DNA from 3 places in the Anoxybacillus andreesenii genome. Region 2 is predicted to be linked to each of the others. Evidence: riboswitches for the same ligand, from Rfam matches in the RefSeq annotation. Region 2 holds a riboswitch; each other region holds the start of a gene.
The links. A riboswitch is a leader RNA that binds a small molecule or an ion and turns the genes downstream of it on or off. The one in region 2 is predicted to bind S-adenosylmethionine.
Positions count from the first base shown of each region.

Region 1: another riboswitch for S-adenosylmethionine. It lies ahead of J2S07_RS07760 (methionine ABC transporter ATP-binding protein); the one in region 2 lies ahead of metK (methionine adenosyltransferase).
Region 3: another riboswitch for S-adenosylmethionine. It lies ahead of J2S07_RS14700 (methionine biosynthesis PLP-dependent protein); the one in region 2 lies ahead of metK (methionine adenosyltransferase).

Region 1 covers NZ_JAUSTU010000006.1:28,943-33,635, forward strand. The annotation lists gene J2S07_RS07755 (O-acetylhomoserine aminocarboxypropyltransferase/cysteine synthase family protein) at 64-1,380, shown strand; SAM riboswitch class I at 1,488-1,600, shown strand; gene J2S07_RS07760 (methionine ABC transporter ATP-binding protein) at 1,834-2,859, shown strand; gene J2S07_RS07765 (methionine ABC transporter permease) at 2,852-3,520, shown strand; gene J2S07_RS07770 (MetQ/NlpA family ABC transporter substrate-binding protein) at 3,537-4,400, shown strand; gene J2S07_RS22060 (YuzK family famiily protein) at 4,671-4,693, shown strand, end outside.
Region 2 covers NZ_JAUSTU010000013.1:136,125-140,817, forward strand. The annotation lists gene tbcS (tetraprenyl-beta-curcumene synthase) at 1-82, opposite strand, end outside; gene J2S07_RS14405 (alpha/beta hydrolase) at 95-898, opposite strand; gene J2S07_RS14410 (gamma carbonic anhydrase) at 1,051-1,569, shown strand; gene metK (methionine adenosyltransferase) at 1,770-2,969, opposite strand; SAM riboswitch class I at 3,158-3,302, opposite strand; gene J2S07_RS14420 (thiol-disulfide oxidoreductase DCC family protein) at 3,378-3,752, opposite strand; gene pckA (phosphoenolpyruvate carboxykinase (ATP)) at 4,011-4,693, shown strand, end outside.
Region 3 covers NZ_JAUSTU010000014.1:58,158-62,850, forward strand. The annotation lists gene J2S07_RS14695 (bifunctional homocysteine S-methyltransferase/methylenetetrahydrofolate reductase) at 1-1,717, opposite strand, end outside; gene J2S07_RS14700 (methionine biosynthesis PLP-dependent protein) at 1,743-2,867, opposite strand; SAM riboswitch class I at 3,049-3,159, opposite strand; gene J2S07_RS14705 (hypothetical protein) at 3,356-3,574, shown strand; gene sda (sporulation histidine kinase inhibitor Sda) at 3,666-3,791, opposite strand; gene J2S07_RS14715 (gamma-glutamylcyclotransferase family protein) at 4,008-4,693, shown strand, end outside.

The DNA of each region.
Region 1 (4,693 bases), on a different contig from region 2:
CTATCCCCCTCTTCTTATGAAGAGGGGTTTTTGCATTCTTTGAAAAGAAGGGGAGTAGGAAAAATGGGTGAAAACAAGAAGAAGTACCGTTTAGAAACATTGGGAGTCCACGGAGGACTAAGTCCGGACCCGGTAACAGGGGCAAGGGCAGTACCGATCTATCAGAACAATGCCTATCAGTTTCAAAACACTGAGCATGCAGCGAATTTATTTGCTTTAAAAGAGGCTGGATACATTTATACTCGTATCCATAATCCGACTGTCACTGTTTTTGAAGAGCGTGTGGCTCTCCTTGAAGGGGGAATTGGAGCATTAGCAGTCGCAAGTGGAATGGCGGCCATTACGACCGCAATCCTGAATCTTGCAGGAGCAGGAGATGAGATTGTAGCTGCTGGCAATCTGTACGGGGGGACCTATAATCTTTTTGCAGTGACACTCCCAAGATACGGAATTAATGTGAAGTTTGTTGATGCAACTGATCCGAATAATTTTAAAGAAGCCATTACCGAAAAGACAAAAGCACTTTTTGCCGAAACAATCGGAAATCCGAGCCTAAGAGTGTTGGATATTGAAGCCGTAGCAAATGTTGCACATGAAGCTGGAATTCCACTAATTATCGATAATACCTTTGCAACTCCGTATCTATGCCGTCCAATCGAGCATGGAGCTGATATTGTTATTCACTCAGCAACGAAATGGCTCGTAGGGAATGGGACGACTCTTGGAGGAATTATTGTCGATGGTGGTAATTTTGATTGGAATTCTCCGAAATTCCCTGGGTTTGTTGAGCCTGATCCAAGCTATCACAATATTGTTTATAGTGAGGCACTTGGTGCTGCAGCGTATATTACGAAGGCTCGGGTCCAGCTGCTACGAGATATTGGTCCAGCGCTAAGTCCGCTTAATGCTTTCCAATTTACACTTGGCATAGAAACGCTTCATGTCAGAATGAAGGAGCATATCGCAAATACGAAGAAAATTGTCGAGTATCTGCACAACCATCCAGCAGTTTCATGGGTTTCTTATCCAGGTGATGAAGGACATCCTGATCAGGCCCTAGTGGAAAAATATTTACCGAAGGGAGCTGGCTCGGTTGTTGTCTTTGGAATTGCAGGAGGCAGAGAAGCGGGAGCAAAGCTTATTAATCAGCTCGAACTATGGGCACATGTAGCTAACGTAGGAGATGCAAAGAGTCTAATTATTCACCCTGCTAGTACGACTCATCAACAGCTGGACGCGGCAGGGCTAGCAGCTGCTGGGGTATCGGAGGATCTTGTTCGACTTTCCATAGGGATTGAGAATGTAGAGGACTTAATTGAGGACCTGGATCAGGCCATTGAAGCCGCAACAGGAATATCCTCCATTACCGCAAAGGCCTAAGCAAATCTAATAGGCTAGTAAAATCTTTTTCTGTTGACACCCCATTATTTCCGTGATAGTATAAATGCTATATTTAAACATGTATACAAATTGAATAGATGGTTTTACTCTTATCCAGAGAGGTGGAGGGATGTGCCCGATGAAGCCCGGCAACCGTCAGTGGTCGACACTGAAATGGTGCCAATTCACACAAAGCAAATATTGCTTTGGCAGATGAGAGAAAGGGAACTTGTCTTATTGATGCCTTTCTGCTTTTCTGCGGGAAGGCATTTTTGCATTATTTGGTACCTGGTACCGCTCGTGGACTTTTTGTTAGATTTGTCCGTCTGGGGTGGACAGTAGGGTGAATGAAAACCTTTGGTGAGAGAAAGATAACTGTAGCATTCTTGCTTATACGTTTAAAACTAGGTATTTATGTAGGAGTAATCGGATTGAAAATGGGGTGAGCAACAATTGATTTCTATACAAAATGTAAAAAAAATATACGCTTCCAGTAAAGGAAAGGTTACCGCTGTTGATCATGTCAGCCTCGAAATAAAAGAAGGTGAAATCTTCGGTGTCATCGGCTATAGCGGAGCCGGAAAGAGCACGCTAATCAGAATGTTAAATGGTTTAGAAATTCCAACAAGTGGCTCTGTTGTGGTAGCCGAAAAAAAAGTTTCCAAGATTAAGGGAAGTGAGCTTAGAAAGGCCCGGCAGGAAATCAGTATGATCTTCCAGCATTTTAACCTACTTTGGTCAAGAACGGTAAGAGAAAACATTGCTTTTCCGTTAGAAATAGCCAGGATTCCCAAGAGTCAAAGGCTTAAGCGTGTGGATGAGCTAATTAAGCTAGTCGGTTTAGAAGGAAGAGAGGATGCTTATCCTTCCCAACTCAGTGGAGGGCAAAAACAAAGGGTTGGCATCGCAAGGGCGCTTGCTAATAACCCGAAGGTATTGCTTTGTGATGAAGCAACCTCTGCACTTGATCCACAGACGACAGATTCTATCCTTGAGCTGCTTGTGGATATTAATAAACGGCTCGGGTTAACGATTGTTCTTATCACCCATGAAATGCATGTAATTCGAAAAATTTGTCATCGTATAGCCGTAATGGAAGAGGGCAAAGTGGTCGAAATTGGGCCGGTGTTAGAGGTGTTTAAGAATCCCCAAGAACAAATTACAAAACGATTTGTCCAACAAGTTACAGAGCCCGAGGAAACAAGGGAAACAATTGAACATTTAATTGCCTTGTATCCTACTGGAACGGTAGTCCAGCTTGGCTTCGTGGGAGAAACAGCTGAGCAGCCTCTTATCACGAATTTAATCAGAAATTTTGAAGTGACGGTTAATATTTTGCAGGGGAAAATTTCGCAAACACAAAATGGATCTTATGGTACTCTGTTCATTCATTTAGACGGTAACCAAAATGACATAGCGAAGGCGATTGAGTTTATCCAATCCCAGCAAGTTGGAGTAGAGGTGATCAAGAATGCTTAATGAACTCTTTCCAAATGTTCGATGGGAGAAGATGTGGGAGGCAACAGTAGAAACTCTGTATATGACAGGGATTTCGGTAATAGCTACGTTTATTTTAGGAATTATTTTGGGGTTGTTGCTTTTCCTAACAGCGAAAGAAAATATATGGGAAAATATGCTAATTAATAAAATTATAAGTGGATTTGTTAATATTTTTCGTTCAATCCCTTTCATCATCCTAATTGTGCTACTTATACCCTTTACCAAACTACTGCTAGGGACGATGATTGGGGAAAATGCCGCCCTTCCGGCTTTAATTATAGGTGCAGCACCGTTTTATGCAAGAATGGTAGAAATCGGTTTAAGAGAAATTGATAAAGGGGTTATTGAGGCTGCAAGATCAATGGGTGCTAAGACAAGTACAATCATATGGAAGGTACTTCTTCCTGAATCTATGCCAGCCCTTGTTTCTGGGATCACCGTTACAGCGATTGCACTAGTGGGCTATACCGCAATGGCTGGTGTTATCGGTGCAGGAGGTCTAGGGAATCTCGCTTATCTTGACGGATTCCAACGCAGTAGAAATGATGTGACCTTGATGGCAACCATTATTATTCTGGTCATTGTTTTTATTATCCAATTTATTGGAGATTTTATTACAAACAAATTAGATAAGAGATAAAGAGGAGTGTATTTTCATGAAAAAATGGTTAACAGTTTTATTTACATTCGCACTGGTTTTATTTTTAGCTGCATGTGGTACATCTGAGAATGCCAACACTGAAAAAGGTGGAAATGCTGATAATGGTGGGGAGAAATCAGAGGAATCAACAAAACTGGTTGTTGGAGCTTCAAACGTTCCCCATGCTGAGATTTTAGAGGAAGCAAAGCCGCTGCTTAAGGAAAAAGGAATTGAGCTACAAATTGAAACCTTCCAGGATTATGTTCTACCTAACCAAGCATTAGAGTCAGGGGATTTAGATGCTAACTATTTCCAACATATCCCATATTTGAATAGCCAAATTGCAGAGCATGGCTATGATTTTGTCAACGCTGGTGGAATACACATTGAACCGATTGGAGTCTATTCGAAGAAATATAAGAGCCTTGATGAATTACCAGAAGGTGCAACCATTATCATGAGCAGCTCTGTACCTGATCACGGACGTATTTTATCGCTACTTGAAAAAGAAGGGCTCATTACTTTAAAAGAGGGCGTTGAGAAAACAGAAGCAACCGTTGACGATATTGTAGAGAATCCAAAGAAATTAAAATTTGATACTGAATATGAGGCATCCTTACTTCCACAAATCTTCAATAATAATGAAGGAGATGCAGTACTTATTAATTCAAACTATGCGATTGACGCTGGTCTAAATCCATTAGAGGATGCAATTGCAATTGAAGAAAGTGATTCTCCTTATGTAAACGTCATTGCTGTTCGTAGTGGGGATGAGAATAAAGAAGCAATCAAGACGCTTGTAGAAGTGCTTCGCTCTGAAAAAATTCAAAACTTTATTTTAGAAAAATATAAGGGTGCTGTTGTACCCGTCTCAGAATAAAGAGAGGAAAAAGGTATCCGAGCTGGATACCTTTTTTACTTCAATTGAAAGGAAACCACACCAATTCTAAGAAAGCTAAAGCAATCATCATCCTATAGCTCCTCATCGCTGAGTACATCCAAATAACTGAAAAAATCAGCATTGAGTAACAGAAAATACTCTGCTAACATAGGGAAGGTAAATGATGCTGCTTTTGGAATGACAAATTGAAAGGAATGGTTCATTATCAACCCATTAAAATTGAACTACACAGCTGAGATGGACAAAGCGATGCAGGGTGCACATAAGATTAA
Region 2 (4,693 bases):
AGGCCAGCTCCATATGAGCGGTCGGTAGAATTTTTCTATATACTTTGGACATTAGACTGAGCGGCTCAGACGGTACTGCCATAGAAATTCCTCCTTATACGACGTATCCAATCGCCTTCAATTGACTATAAACAAAATCCTTTGCATATTCAAATACTTCGTCCCGTTCTGGATCGTTAAAGATTTCATGGTAGCATTTAGGCCATTCCTTGAATCTTTTTTCAGATAATGGAGCGTGGTTGAACCATTCTGTCACTGCTTGTTTATTCACGATTTTGTCATCCCCCGCTTGCATTACAAGCATAGGTACATCCTTCACTTTTTGAAGCTCCTCAAAGGCAAGCTTCATGGAAGCATCCAATTCACGGAACCACCTGATAGAAATTTTATCAATATAAAGAGTATCATTTCGATCAATGTCCAGAATTTCTTTGTTCCGCGTTGCGATATCGACACTAATGCCTGAATTTAATCTTAATTCGGGCGCAATCACGTTGAGAAGATAAGAAATCCCATTTAGTATTTTTCCTGGCCTATTCACGAGCGCTAAGCACGGTGAAGAAAGGATGACACCGGCAAGATTGAGATTCTCCTCCTGCAATAAACGAATGGTGATAAGTCCACCCATACTATGACCGAGCAAGAACACTGGTAAATCAAACTGATAGGCGGTTTCAACCCACGCCTTGACCTCATCTAAATAGTCGTCAAAGGAGTCGATATGTCCTCGTTTAGATCTTGTCGTCATCCCATGCCCTGGCAGGTCGCCCATAATGACCTGAAAACCAGCCTGACGCCACATTTCAATTAGCCAGCCGTAACGGCGATGATGCTCTAAAGCACCGTGCACCATGACAATAACTCCTTTTGCCTCTCCGTCTGGTTCCCACTTCCACATGAATTTCCCCTCCTTCGACTTGAAGCTATCATTATTTTAGCACAAAACAAAAGATCAACTCATGAATTTACTGCTCCGAAAACAATTATTCACACTTTATTTATATTATTCGGTAGAATGAAATTACCCATAAAAATAAGGAGAGATGGTTTATGATTTATCCATTTCATAACAAATGGCCACACATTTCATCAACTGCCTTCATTGCTGATTATGTCACCATTACTGGAGATGTTAAAATTGGCGATGAGTCAAGCATATGGTTTAACACGGTTATAAGGGGAGACGTAGCCCCAACGATCATCGGTAAGAAGGTCAATATCCAGGATAATAGTGTCCTCCATCAAAGCCCTAATAATCCTCTCATTATCGAGGATGAGGTAACAGTGGGGCATCAGGTGATCTTACATAGCTGCATCCTTCGTAAAAGAGCTTTAATTGGTATGGGCTCGATCATTCTAGACGGAGCTGAGATTGGAGAAGGTGCATTTATTGGAGCAGGCAGCTTGGTTCCTCAAGGTAAGAAAATCCCACCAAACACCCTTGCTTTTGGGAGACCAGCGAAGGTTATAAGGGAACTGAATGAAGACGACATTGCCGATATGAAAAGAATTTCAAGAGAGTATGCAGAAAAAGGACAGTACTATAAATCCTTACAGCAAAATTCATAACCACTTCCATGTGAGAAAAAAGAAGTTACACATAAACGATGTAACTTCTTTTTAACGTATTGGCTCGGTTATCTTTTGTTGTTGATCTTCATATCCCCTTATACGTGTACGTTCTCTAAGTTATTCGTACCGAATAAAACCCGTTCACGTTCACGTATAAGGCTATAATCAACACTGTACATTAACAAAGCCTACTTATTCTATTTTCCAGCCTGTTCTCGAAGCACATCTGCTTTGTCTGTACGCTCCCAAGGAACATCAATATCAGTTCGCCCAAAATGACCATATGCGGCCGTCTTCTTATAAATTGGACGACGTAAATCTAACATTTTGATAATGCCGGCTGGACGTAGATCAAAATGATTACGCACGAGCTCCACAAGTACATCCTCACTTACCTTCCCCGTTCCAAAGGTATCAACAGAGATAGAAACTGGTCTGGCAACACCGATGGCATAGGCTAGCTGTACTTCCACCTTATCTGCCAGTCCTGCAGCAACAATGTTTTTGGCGACATAGCGTGCAGCATAGGCTGCCGAACGGTCCACCTTTGTCGGATCCTTACCTGAGAAGGCTCCACCACCATGGCGCGCATAACCGCCATAGGTATCAACGATAATTTTTCGACCCGTTAACCCAGCATCTCCCTGTGGGCCACCGATCACAAATCGACCTGTTGGATTAATAAAATACTTCGTGCTGTCATCAATTAACTCCCTTGGTACAACTGGGTTGATCACATGCTCTTTAATATCTTGTTGAATTTGTTCGAGCGAAATTTCCGGATGATGCTGAGTTGAAATCACGATCGTGTCAATGCGAACCGGTTTCCCTTCTTCATCGTATTCAACCGTAACCTGAGTCTTCCCATCTGGGCGAAGATATGGAAGGATTTCTTCCTTGCGTACTTCGGCAAGACGACGAGATAATTTATGCGCTAGCGAAATCGGAAGAGGCATGAGCTCCTTCGTTTCATTACAAGCGAATCCAAACATTAAACCTTGGTCCCCGGCTCCAATCGCTTCAATCTCTTCCTCAGTCATACTTCCTTCACGGGCCTCTAGTGCCTTGTCAACGCCCATAGCAATGTCAGCTGACTGCTCATCAATCGAGGTTAATACTGCACATGTCTCTGCATCAAAGCCATATTTTGCCCGATTATAACCAATTTCTTGAATGGTTTCACGAACAATCTTTGGAATGTCCACATATGTAGATGTTGTGATTTCTCCCGCCACCAATACAAGACCTGTCGTAACAGATGTTTCAGCAGCTACACGGGCATTCGCATCTTTTGCTAAAATAGCATCCAAAATCGCATCAGAAATTTGATCACAAATTTTGTCGGGGTGACCTTCCGTAACTGACTCAGAAGTAAACAAACGAGCGTTTCTTGACATCCGATTTCCTCCTTTAATATATATGCTCGAGGACTCCCACCTCGTTTTGATACGGTACTCATTCCCTATGTAGTATGAAATAAACATGATCTTTTTATGATTAATTCTAGGGCTCCGCCGCTACTTAGGGGCAAATAAAAAAACCTTCCCTATGAGGAAAGGTTGAAGATTCCATTTCTAGCCTTTCACTCTTATCGTTCAAGGATCGATACCTTGCTTCAGGTTAGCACCGTTGCCATAGCACTGAGAGTGATCTTTTCTGATCCTTCTCCATCATCATAGCCGGTTGCTGGGTTTCATAGGGCCTGTCCCTCCACCTACTCGGGATAAGAGAGTATCCGTTCAAATTAAAATCTTATCGAAAGGATACAATAGTGTCAACAGAAATCTATATTTATTATAAATTTTTCACAGTGAACAACTGTCATCGCTACATTTATGTGCTTTAAATTGATGCCGCCTTTTGGCTATCCATCCGTATATGGGGCGGCCAATCACATGCATGTAGGGAATATAGAGGAAGGCTCCAATTAAAAAAGTGTACGGACTAATTAGGAGAAGCTTCCGTACCGCTTCAAAGCCTTTTAGCACCCTTTTATCAGGAAGGATGATATGCAGTTCCCTTCTTAGCTCTATTGCACTGAAGGAATACTCTTGATCTGTCTTTTCATATTCCTGAAGCGATAACCAATTCACTTTAGTTTTTCTATCTATCTTTTGAAAAATCCTTTTTGACTCCTGACACAATGTACAATTGGCATCATATAATGCATATATTTTCATTTTTACCATTCCCATCTGTGATTCGGATTGAATACATTAACACTAAACTTTACTGGAAAAAATCCGAAATAAAATAGGGAAAATTCCCATCATTAGTATAGACTAATGAAGCCAATGTGTTATACTAATCCTGAGATGTAATCGTTTAAACTTCCAATCTGCACGAAAGTAACTGCGCTGAAAATTTGTCAATATTCTATTCGACATTTCCCGAATAGGTCAAAATAAAATAAATTGCTGAAAGAAGGTTTTCATCAAATGAATTCAGTTAGCCTCTCGAACGAATTACATGCATTATTACAACAAGACAATGTTCATGTACAGCTTTCTGTTCCTCAGTTAGTCGAAAAGGTTTTAAAACGCAATGAAGGAGTTTTAACGTCGACAGGTGCTGTTCGCGCAACTACAGGAACGTATACGGGCCGTTCTCCTAAAGATAAATACATTGTTGAAGAGCGCTCCTCTAAGGATAAAATTGAATGGGGTTCTGTCAATCAGCCCATTTCTGAGGATACTTTTGACCGTCTTTATAATAAGGTTATCAATTATTTAAAGGAAAAGGAAGAGGTATTTGTTTTTAAAGGCTTTGCAGGGGCCGACAAGAAATCTCAGCTTCCGATTCAAGTCATTAATGAGTATGCATGGCATAATCTTTTTGCCCATCAGTTATTTATTCGCCCAACGGAGGAAGAATTATTAACTCATGAGGCTCAATTTACGGTTATCTCAGCTCCTGATTTTAAAGCTGACCCACAAATTGATGGTACAAGGTCTGAAACCTTCATTATTGTTTCATTTGAACGTCATACGGTTTTGATTGGTGGTACAGAATACGCAGGAGAAATCAAGAAATCCATTTTTTCCGTTATGAATTATCTTCTCCCAGAAAACAATATTCTCTCCATGCATTGCTCTGCCAATGTTGGCCGTGAGGGGGATGT
Region 3 (4,693 bases), on a different contig from region 2:
CATCAATTAAGGATTTCGTTATGGCCAACCCTTCCTGTGCTGAACGGATTGGGTCACCTTGTAATGAAGCCATTGTATCACGAATGGACTGTGCGATCTTAATACCGGGTACCTCGTTATGCAAAAACTCTGCATTTTTGCTGCTAGTTAAGGGCATTAAGCCAATATAAATCGGGGCCTTAAGGTGCTTTGTTGCCTTATATACCTCCATAAGCTTTTCCTCTGAATAAACTGGTTGGGTGATAAAATAATCAGCGCCATATTTGATTTTCTTCTCCATTCGTTCGACCGCTTTTTCCACGGAACGAACATTGGGGTTGAAGGCGGCTGCGACAGAAAAGACCGCTTTTTGGCCCAAATCCTTTCCTGAAAAAGATAATCCTTCATTGAACTGTTTGATCATTTGAATCAGTTCAAAGGATGATACATCATATACGGATGAGGCCCCCGGAAAATCTCCGACTCGGGCAGGATCTCCTGTTATCGCTAAGACATCATTCAATCCAAGGGTATGCAGACCCATTAAATGAGATTGCAATCCAATGATATTGCGGTCACGGCATGTGATATGGATAAGAGGCCGCAAGCCGACTTGAGTTTTTGTTAGATAGCCGAGGGCAGAATTTTCAATGCGAGGGGAGGCGAGGGAGTTATCTGCTAATGTAATCGCATCAATTCCCTCTTTTTTTAACTCCCTTGCTCCCTGAAAAAATTTCTCTGTATTCAGCTTTCGCGGAGGGTCCAACTCAACGATGACGGACGGCCTTTCCTTCACAATTTGCTGGAGCGGGGTGTCGTCTCTAACATTTGAATTCTTGACCGAGACGATATGCCTTTCTTTAACGACCTTTTCTGTGATCGGTGCTGCTCCTTTTAAAGCCTCTGCAAAGGCGCGAATATGCTCTGGTGTCGTCCCGCAGCAGCCTCCGAGTAAACGGATTCCTTCCTGGCGAAATGCTATCGCTGATTTTCGAAAATATTCAGCTTCCCCACCGTAGTGGAACTTCCCATCTGTATAAGCAGGGAGACTCGCATTCGGATAGGCTGATAGAAAAGCCTTCTTTGGAAGCTTCACTTCTTCAAAACTCTTAATCATGTGATGCGGTCCGAGTCGACAGTTCAACCCGACAACATCTGCTCCCAGTGACTCTAATCGATCAAACGCTTCATTTAGGGTGAGCCGATTTTGCAGAATTCCGGGCTCTTGGATCGATACTTGGGCGATAATGGGAAGAGTGGTTTCCTTTCGGGCGATGGTCAATACTGCCTCTAATTCCTCCAAATCATAAAAGGTTTCTAACAGAATGCCATCTACGCCTTCTAGGAGAAGACAGTATAGCTGTTCTCGAAAGCTTCGCTTTATTTCATCAAGTGAAAATGCCATTGGGGTGATGCTACGGATTCCACCCATCGTTCCGACTACATAACCTCGGCTTTTCGCGGCTTTTTTGGCCAGCTTAACAGCGGCGCTATTTATCTCCTTGACAGATTCCTCCAATCCATATCTTCCGAGCTTCAAGTAATTAGCGGCATATGTATTCGTTTGTAGGAGATCAGAGCCGGCCTCAATATAGGCTTCATGGATACTGCGTATCTCTTCGGGATGGGAGAGATTCAGCTCCTCGTAGCAACTCCCTGTGCCATAGGAGTAGAGAAGGGTTCCCATCGCGCCGTCCCCAATTAATATTTGCTGATTTAATTTCTCTAGGAAACTCATATTCTCACTCCTTTCTATAGTCTTGTTAAAGCGTAGTTTGTAAGGCTGATTGTTTTTTTGCTTCCAATAGGGCCTGTTCTAAATCACTAATTAGATCCTTCGTATGTTCAATGCCAACGGAAAAGCGTAGCAAGCGATTGTCCACTCCCGTTTCAAGACGAATTTGTAGAGGAATGTCGGCATGCGTTTGGGTAGCAGGGTAGGTGATAAAGCTTTCGACGCCTCCTAAGCTTTCAGCAAAGGTGATCAATTTTAAGTTCTTTAGAAAAGGATTCACCCATTTTTCATCCTGAACCCGAAAGGAGAGCATTCCCCCTCTACCTGGGTACAGGACATCGGTTATTGCTTCATGCTTAGATAGAAATTGCACGATTTCCTTCGCATTTTGCTCGTGTTTTTCCATTCGCAGCGCTAATGTCTTCATTCCACGTATAAGGAGCCAGGAATCAAACGGGCTCAAAACTGCTCCATTACCGTTATGGTAAAAAGCGAGGGATTCACAAAGCTTTTCCCCCTTAGCCACAACCAGTCCCGCAAGCACATCATTATGTCCGCCTAGATATTTGGTTGCACTATGGACAACAATATCGGCTCCTTCAGCAATCGGCTTCTGAATGTAAGGAGTATAGAAGGTATTGTCCACGATGAGAAGCAGCTGATGTCTTTTTGCAAGTTCGGCAACCTCTTGGATATTGGTTTGCTCCATTAAAGGATTTGTTGGTGTTTCGATAAAGATGGCTTTTGTATGTTCGTTGATACATCGTTTGATACTCTCAGTACAGCTTGTGTTGACATAGGAAACCTTGAGCCCCCATTTCTTGGCACACTGCTCAAGTAGTCGATAGGTGCCTCCGTATAAATCCTTAGAAACAATCCATTCATCCCCTGATTGGAAAAGGGAGAGGACAGTTAAGATAGCCGCCATTCCAGAGCTGCAGGCAAATCCTTGATCCCCTTCCTCGAGTTCCGCAATGGCCGATTCAAGAATGTTCCTTGTTGGATTTCCCGTACGAATATAATCAAACCCACTTGATTCACCGATTCCTTCATGGCGGTAGGCAGTTGAGAAATAGACAGGTGGATTGACGGCACCGGTGGTTGTTTCACTTCGGTTGCCGATTTGGGCTAGCTTCGTATCTGGTTGGTACATGGTCCACACTCCTTTGTTAAAATGCTGTTTGATATGGGCTTATACGTGTACGTGAACGGGTTTTATTCGGTACGAATACCTTAGAGAATGTTCACGTATAAGGCGATAAAACAAGAACCTAGAGAAAAAAATAAAAGCCTTCTTATAAGAAGAAGACTTTTATCTGCTAAATAAGCCGTTCTTCTTATCTGCCAAGTTTTAACTAAAAAACTTGCTGGAATTAGCACCTTGCAAATATTTGCAGGTTGCTGAGGCTTCATAGGGCCAGACCCTCAACCTCTCTTGATAAGAAATTAGATTCAATTTTCTAAAATTTACTACATTAACAGAATAAAGTCAACAGTAATTGTAAAAACAATCTTTTTGGAAGGTGTAAGGGAAAGCTGTAAATGTTCTTAATATTGACATAAATTTTTAGAATATTTGGTATATAATGAATATAATAACAAGGTACTGAACTGTTACCTTAAAAATAGGAGGGAATTGTGGTGCCATTGAGGAGCCGTTGCCACCATCATTATTTGGAATATGAAGAAAGTACCAATGACTTAGTGGAGGTTGGTGCGATTTTTTCAAAATGGACAGATTGTGGCCATATGGATTTTCCGCTCGATGTACAGGAAACCATCGAGTCCAACGTAAAAGAAAAGAGGAATTATCCAATATCACCTGCCCAGCTGTATTTAAACCTTTTAGATTTTTCATGACGTAAATCCATTGCTCTTAAGCTTGCCTGACGGGTAAGCTTTTTTTAATATAACAAGGCCACCGCTTCGTATTGAGCGGTGGCCCCTGGCATTACTTATTCTTAAAAGGCTTTAGTCCTCGCTTTTCTATTTCATCCTTCAACAATTGCGCCCATTCCTTATCCTTCCCCGACTTCAATGCATCACGATACGAGACAATCAACATTTCATTACTCATAATCTTCAATATGCATACCTCCTGGTAAAAGGATTGTAAATCTATGTTCATTCATTGTAATGGATTTCTTTTCTTTTGAAAACCCTTTTCACGAAATTTTCAAAAAATTATTCATCGAACTTAGGCTCAGCATTCCAGCCTCTTAATCGATTTTACAGAATGAAGAAATCATTATAGGATAGGATCAAGCTGTGACAAGCATAAGGGGGAATTTGAGTGAAGGTTTTTGTCTATGGAACCTTGAGGAAACACGAAAAAAATCATGATAAATTAAAAGCTGCTCGTGTTCTTGCGGAGCAAGCATGGGTATATGGAGAATTATTTGATACTGGACTGGGCTACCCGGTTATGAGGAAATCCAATGAGAAAAAGGTATACGGAGAACTTTATGAGATTGATGATGAAATTTTAAAAGAGCTCGATTGGCTAGAGGGTTATGAGCCTGAAAACGAGGATCATTTATATGAGCGAATGGAGGTTGAGGTCTATACCGACTTCAACAGGACAAGGGCCATTACCTATGTGGAAAACCGAGCCATTGCAAAAGAGGCGATTTCCTCTGGGGACTGGAAGCTTCATCAACTCATGAAATCTAAGCCGAACAAGCTTTATTATTTTGCTTACGGGTCTTGCATGGATGTTGAAAGATTCCAGAAAGCGAATGTGGATCATTTTTTTCAAGCGGTTGTCGGGGCTTGCAGGCTAGACGGGTATTCGATGAAATATCTTTTCTCCGTGGCAGATGGTGGACGTGCGGATATTATTGAGGATGGGGGAGTGGTAGAAGGCATTTTATACGAGGTTCCCTTGGAGGCTGTCGAATATTTATTTGAGCGGGAAGGCTTTTACACAGGATGGTATCGTGCTACCTTTGTCGATGTTACCGTTGACGAGCAAGAGTA